DNA from 3 places in the Pseudovibrio sp. Ad13 genome. Region 1 is predicted to be linked to each of the others. Evidence: predicted binding sites of a transcription regulator. Region 1 holds the regulator's gene; each other region holds the start of a gene.
What was found. Region 1 encodes LexA, which represses DNA repair genes until DNA is damaged. Its sites were predicted from a motif close to TGTTCNNNNTGTGTTCNG; they were not measured.
Positions count from the first base shown of each region.

Region 2: the regulator LexA is predicted to act here: its motif matches at 1,164-1,181, upstream of parE (DNA topoisomerase IV subunit B).
Region 3: the regulator LexA is predicted to act here: its motif matches at 1,460-1,477, upstream of PsAD13_RS08475 (PA0069 family radical SAM protein).

Region 1 covers NZ_LMCC01000015.1:68,155-70,423, forward strand. Annotated here, with positions in the region: gene glp (gephyrin-like molybdotransferase Glp) at 1-687, shown strand, start outside; gene lexA (transcriptional repressor LexA) at 937-1,659, shown strand; gene PsAD13_RS17465 (ComEC/Rec2 family competence protein) at 1,555-2,269, opposite strand, start outside.
Region 2 covers NZ_LMCC01000013.1:410,461-412,729, forward strand. Annotated here, with positions in the region: gene parE (DNA topoisomerase IV subunit B) at 1-1,078, opposite strand, end outside; gene PsAD13_RS15500 (tetratricopeptide repeat protein) at 1,672-2,269, shown strand, end outside.
Region 3 covers NZ_LMCC01000005.1:364,328-366,596, forward strand. Annotated here, with positions in the region: gene PsAD13_RS08470 (ribonuclease HII) at 1-253, opposite strand, end outside; gene PsAD13_RS08475 (PA0069 family radical SAM protein) at 307-1,362, opposite strand; gene PsAD13_RS08480 (glycosyltransferase) at 1,548-2,141, shown strand; gene PsAD13_RS08485 (ceramidase domain-containing protein) at 2,165-2,269, shown strand, end outside.

The DNA of each region.
Region 1 (2,269 bases):
GCGATCCTCGCAAATGGTGATGAACTCGTAGAGCCAGGTCAGATACCAGGTCCGAATCAAATCATAGCGTCCAATCAAGTCGGCATCGCAGAATTCGTCAGAAACTGTGGCGGAACGCCAATGATGCTGGGCATTGCACCAGACCAGCCTGAGGAAATCACGGCACGCGTGAAACAGGCTATTGAAGCAAAAGCCGATGTACTGGTGACACTCGGCGGTGCCTCTGTTGGCGACCACGATCTCATTCAGGACGTACTGGGCGCTGAAGGCATGGAGCTAGGCTTCTGGCGCATCGCCATGCGCCCGGGCAAGCCCCTCATGGCCGGTGCCCTTGGCCCGATGAAAGTCCTCGGCCTTCCTGGCAATCCAGTCTCCAGCCTTGTATGCGCACTCCTCTTCCTCGGCCCGCTTCTGGACAAGATGTTAGGCCGCACGGTCTCTGTGACAAATCAAGGCGTTACCAAAGCAACTCTGGCAGATGATTTGCCTACAAATGATATGCGCCAGGACTACCTGCGCGCCAGTCTGGACACAGACGAACACGGAGATCTGATAGCAACACCGTTTGGCAAACAGGACTCTTCCATGCTTGCCTTGCTGACAAAAGCAGATGCCCTGATCATTCGTCCACCACACGCACCAGCTGCAAAGGCAGGTGAAAAAGTGGACCTGCTCAAGCTACGCTAAATCCAGACATCAGAAGTGGGCAACCCCTGCCCACTCACCCACCAGAAACCAAATCCCCCAGTTCTAGCAGGGCTTAACCTCAACAAACCCATTGCAGAACACAATGAGAACAGGTAGAGTACGTTCGTGTTTTGTCCTTCCAATCGCAGAAGTTGAAGTCTTTCAGCTTCTTGGAATTACAAAACTGCGATTGGTCAGGAATGACCGCTCACTTTCAATCAGCGCCTTAGGAGCGAACGGGGATAAAAGATGCTTACACAGAAGCAACACGAGCTTTTGATGTTCATCCATCAACGCTTGAAGGAAGCCGGTGTTCCGCCCTCCTTCGATGAGATGAAGGACGCGCTGGACCTCCGTTCCAAATCCGGCATTCACCGGCTGATCACAGCTCTGGAAGAGCGCGGCTTCATTCGCCGCTTGCCGAACAGAGCTCGTGCACTTGAAATCCTCAAACTGCCAGACTCCATTTCTCCGGGCCTGAAGCCTGCCGCTAAGGAAAAAGGCTTTGCACCTGAGGTGATTGAGGGCTCCCTGAGCAAGAAAGTAGCAACGCCGCCACCTCCACGCACCACATCACCAGACGAAGTGCCAACGCTGGAAATCCCGGTCATGGGCCGCATTGCTGCAGGCGTCCCAATCGAAGCAATCCAGACACAAAGCCATACCATCGCAATGCCTGCTGATCTGATGGGTCGCGGCGAGCATTATGCGCTGGAAGTCAAAGGCGATTCCATGATCGATGCCGGTATCTTCGATGGAGATACCGTGTTGATCAAACGTGGTGACACGGCTGATAACGGCGAGATTGTTGTGGCGCTGATTGATGAAGAAGAAGCAACCTTGAAGCGCCTGCGCAAAAAAGGCGCCTCAGTCGCGCTGGAAGCGGCCAACCCCGCCTACGAAACTCGCATCTTCGGCCCGGGCCGCGTCCACGTGCAAGGCAAGATGATTGCGCTCTTCCGCCGCTATTAAATCATTGGTTGCCTGAGGCAATTTCGGATTCCAAGGCCTGCGCTGAGCATCATATGCCCAGCGCACTTTTTTTATTCTTTCCCCGCCCTCAGCACCAACAGAAAGCCAGATGTAAGCTGAACCGCGCTCTCCGAAAACCTTCTGGTCAATAACCAGCTCAGCCCGGCAAGCCGGAGGCGCCTGAACCTGCGTGATGACGATGGTGGCAAGATGGCAGTCAGCCTCCAAAACATCAGCCACTTTGGACTGTGCCAACAGGATCGGCGCAGAGCTTATCCTCCCTCCCTCTGCAGGCTGCTGAGGGAATATCTCAATCACACAGCCGCGATCATCACAGGACCGATCTGAAGCCCTCACCTTGTGTTGCTTGAACGAACCCGCCGAAACTCCACCAGCGCGCAACAGGCTGTCAGCAGCAAACGACATACGTGAGGACGTCAGTCGAAACGCACCATCCTGCCCATAATAAGCAATGTGCTTGCCCGCATCCGCAATCATCAGATCAGGCGCCTTGCCACCGGCAAACATCAGGACACTCACCGTAAATGCCGGAAGTGAAAGCCATTTCAGGCGCAGCGGCATCACACACAGTACGACAATCGCTAGGATC
Region 2 (2,269 bases), on a different contig from region 1:
CGCCATAGGCCTTCAGGCCGCGGAGCAGGGCATAGCGCAGGCCCGTTTCATGCGTGCCACCTTCAGGTGTCGGAACAGTGTTACAGTAAGAGTTGACAAACCCGTCGCCAGCAAACCAGGCAACAGCCCATTCAACTGAGCCATGCTTACCTGTCGCCTGTGTCCGGCCTGCAAAAACTTCGTCAGTAACACGGCGCTCTTTCCCAAGAGCCTCTTCCAGATAATCCTTCAGGCCGCCAGGGAAATGGAAAGTCGCAGTCTCAGGCACTCCATTGGCTTCATCGGCAAGAGTCTTGGCACAGCGCCAACGAATCTCCACACCGCCAAACAGGTAGGCCTTGGAACGCGCCATCTTCATCAAACGGGCGGGTTTGAACTTGAGTGTCTTGCCGAATATTTCCGCATCCGGCTTAAACCGCACCATGGTGCCACGGCGGTTGTGAACATCCCCAACCAGCTCAAGGCCGCCATCAGCAAGGCCACGACGGAACGTCTGGCGATACAGCTTGCGGTTACGCGCAACCTCAACGACCAATTCTTCGGAGAGCGCGTTTACAACGGAAATACCCACACCATGCAGACCACCAGAGGTCTCATAGACTTTGCTGTCAAACTTACCGCCGGCATGCAGGGTCGTCATGATGACTTCCAGCGCGGACTTGTCTTTATATTTAGGATGCGGATCAATCGGGATACCGCGGCCATTATCTGTAATGGTCAGATAGCCATCATCGCCCAGGGAGACATCAATCCAGCTGGCGTGGCCTGCAACGGCCTCATCCATGGAGTTGTCAATCACTTCAGCGAACAGGTGGTGCAGCGCTTTTTCATCCGTGCCGCCAATATACATCCCCGGACGGCGACGCACAGGCTCCAGGCCTTCAAGCACTTCAATGTCAGCTGCGGTGTAATCACCCTCAGCACCGACAGGAGCGGCCTTGCCTGCGGATGATGGCTTTGCAGGTGAGGTCGGTGCGCTTGCAGCTGGTGCTTGTTTCTTTTCAGTGCTGCCAGAAGAGGATGTCAGCTCATCCATGCTTTTGGTAACATCTGCAAACAGATCATCAGGCGTGCTCATCGTACCTCTTTGGTCTTGCGCTTAAATAGTCTCGAATCAAACGGCAGTCTTGCAGGACTGAGAGAAAAGGGCAAAGATCTGCCGGAGTTCTACTCTTGTTCCTTGTGGGTAAGCGCCAGACATACGCCTTTTCGCTTACCTGAATGTGCCGAACCCCACCAAAAGCGGGCATCTGATGCCATATGCGCCATTCGCGGCGAAAATACAAATAGCATTTGTGATTGCCCCAAGGCCTGTGATCAAAACTTTACACCGGACATGCACACGGCAGTTACGTCATCTGCTGCAGATTGTTGCGAGCATGCAACAGCATTTTGCGCTGACCCGAATGGTGGAAACTGACACTGGTTCATGAATGGCAAATTGGATAGTTTGCCTTGTCCATGTTTGAGAGATGGTCGAACTGTGTAGGATTTTTGTCAATCAGATAGAAAGCTAGGCATTTGTAAGATCATTTGTGACAATTTGAAGGTATGTCACCTTTGGAAACAAAATTGACATTTTTTCCTTTCATAGCCTGATCACACAACGACGGTATGAAAAGATAAGAAGTCAGAACCACTGACAAGTAGGCAGTGGTCAAGTGAGGCACTTTGATAAAAGCTCTGTTTAAAGATGAAATGGGAACGCACCACAATGCGTTGACGCGTCTTGTAACAAGCTTGAGCTGCGCCTCGGTTCTTACCCTTCTCGCACTCAACAGTGCACATGCTCTGGATACCAACAAAAGCGCAAGTGCAATGGCTGCCGTCAATCAGATGGCAAATGTCACACCTCAGCAAGCCTTAAGGGAAGGGGCCCGCGCTTACTACTCCGGTGAAAAAGACAAGGCACTCTCTCCACTTCGCTACGCTGCTGAAAACGGACAGGCTATGGCAGCCTGGAAGCTCGGCAGGATGTACGCGCAAGGAGACGGTGTGCCGGAAGATGATCTTCAGGCGTTTCAGTATTTTTCCCAGGTCGTGCGCGAATATTCCTCCGATGGCCCCAAAGCACGCTCAGCCCCATTTGTCGCAAGCGCTCTTGTTGAACTGGGCCGCTACTTCCTGACAGGTATTGGCGACAGCCCGGTTAAACAGAACACGCACAAAGCACGTGAGGTGTTCACTTATGCTGCCTCCTACTTTGGAGATGCGGATGCGCAGTACAATCTCGGCATCATGTATCTCAACGATAAGCTGCCAGATTATG
Region 3 (2,269 bases), on a different contig from region 1:
TCTCAAGGATCTGCTCAAAGAGCTCCTCGCGCTTGGCCTCGGTCAACTTCTTGGAATCGTTCAATCCCTCTGGCAGGTTGTCGTAGTCAAGGCTGGCCGCAGCAACCACCACAGGGCCAGCCCATGGCCCGCGCCCGGCTTCATCAATACCGGCAAACCGCCCTTGCAGGTCTTGCTCAACAGAGCGCTCAAAGCGCAGGTCAGGCGCATCCGGAAAGGCGATATCAAAGAGGGAGTTTGCAAAATACGACATGCCCCTCATTGCCATGCAGCCCAGCAGCTTTCAAGCATCAAAACACGCCTCGTCTACAGCAATGAAAGCTGCACACCGCCGCAAGTTGGCTTGATGAAATGGTCACAGGACAGCTTTAGTGAACGCGAGGATAAACCCTTGCTCTTACACGCCAGCTGAAAGCGCTTTGCCAGCTGGTCAGCGTAAGGACCTTTACCCTTGAAGCGCTGCGTCCACTGAGCGTCATAGTCTTTTCCATCACGCATGGAACGCAAAAGGCTCAGCACACGCCGGTAACTGCCCGGAGCCTCCCGCAAAAGCCATTCCTTGAAGAGTTCAGAAACCTCGCGAGGAAGGCGCAGCAAAATGTAACTGGCCTCTGTTGCGCCATGCTCCTTACAAACCTCAAGAATGCTTTCAAGTTCATGATCCGTCAGTCCGGGAATGATCGGAGCTGCCAGCACAGCGGTTGGAATACCCGCATCAGACAGTGCCTTGATCGCTTGCAAACGGCGAGGTGGCGTAGACGCGCGCGGTTCAAGGCTCCGCGCGATTTTCCGGTCCAGCGTGGTCACAGAAATTGCCACCTTTGCTAGATTACGCTCTGCCATTTCGCTAAGAATATCGATATCCCGCATGACCAGCGCTGACTTGGTGACAATGGTCACCGGATGGCCCGTCTTGTTCAAAACCTCCAGAACATCGCGCATGATTTTGTGCGTGCGTTCAATCGGCTGATAGGGATCAGTGTTGGTGCCAATCGCAATGGGTTTGGGTTGATAAGAGGATGCACCCAGCTCCCGCTCCAGCACCTGTGCTGCATTGGGCTTGGCAAACAAGCGGCTTTCAAAATCCAGCCCTGGCGACAGGCCCATATACGCATGGGTTGGCCGCGCAAAGCAGTAGATGCAGCCATGCTCACAGCCCCGATACGGATTGATCGAGCGATCAAAAGGCAGGTCAGGAGAGCTGTTCTTGGTGATCACATGCCGTGCAGTTTCAATCTGCACTTCTGTCTTGATCGGCGGAAGTTCATCAATTGTTCCCCAGCCGTCATCCATCAGTTCCCGGCTTTCCGCCTCAAACCGGCCAGCCTTGTTGTAATGTGCCGCACGGCCCCGACCTGTCATGTTGACCGGAAGCGAAGATCCCAAAGGATCAGCGGCCTCAGTTTCGGCCCTGTGATTTTGTGCAGTTGACATGGGGCATGCACTTTCATCTTCTTATGAGAACATAAGTGGAACATTGCTCAAAATATCTGGATTTGCAAGCCTTTACTTTCCAAAGCTAAGGCAAATCACTGTAAGCTGTTGGAATGATTAGCGCACTTATTCCCACCTATAACAGCGAGCACCGGCTGGTGCTCACCCTGTCCGCTCTGGTCCCGGCTTCTGCAGAAGGCATCCTGAAAGAAGTCATTATCACCGACGAAGGCTCATCTGATGGGACAGAGATCGTGGCAGATGCCAGCGGTGCGGATTTCGTTGGCACCACTGCGAGATCTGGCTCTGCTATGGCAGAAGGGCTCAAACGGTGCACCCGTTCCAACTGGGTTTTGCTCATCCAACCCGGCGCTATTCTGCAAGCGGGCTGGCAGGCAGAAGCCGCATCCTTCATAGAGCGCGCGGAGCGGGTCGGAACTGAGCAGAATCTGGTTGCTGTGTTTCCCAGCCGCACAGAGGAATTCGGCACTGTGGCACAACTCAAGCAGAAACTTATCACCCTCAGGCATCGCTTGCTGAAAGCATCATGCCACCAGCTCCCCATGCTGATCCACAAAGACCACCTGCAACAAGCTCTGGCGAACGCGTCAGGAATGAACCGGCAGGCTCAGTTCCAGAAGGTTTTGAGGGCTAGTCGGGTCCATTGGTTGAACGGTACAGTGATCTTTCAAAATACGACGAAATAACGCGGTACCAGCTTGGAGGGCTCATGGATTGGAATCGACACCTGAACCAATACTGCGAGCGCACCTCCGCTGCATTCTGGTCTGAGCCACTCAATGCAGTGAGCAACGCTGCTTTTATCATTGCCGCG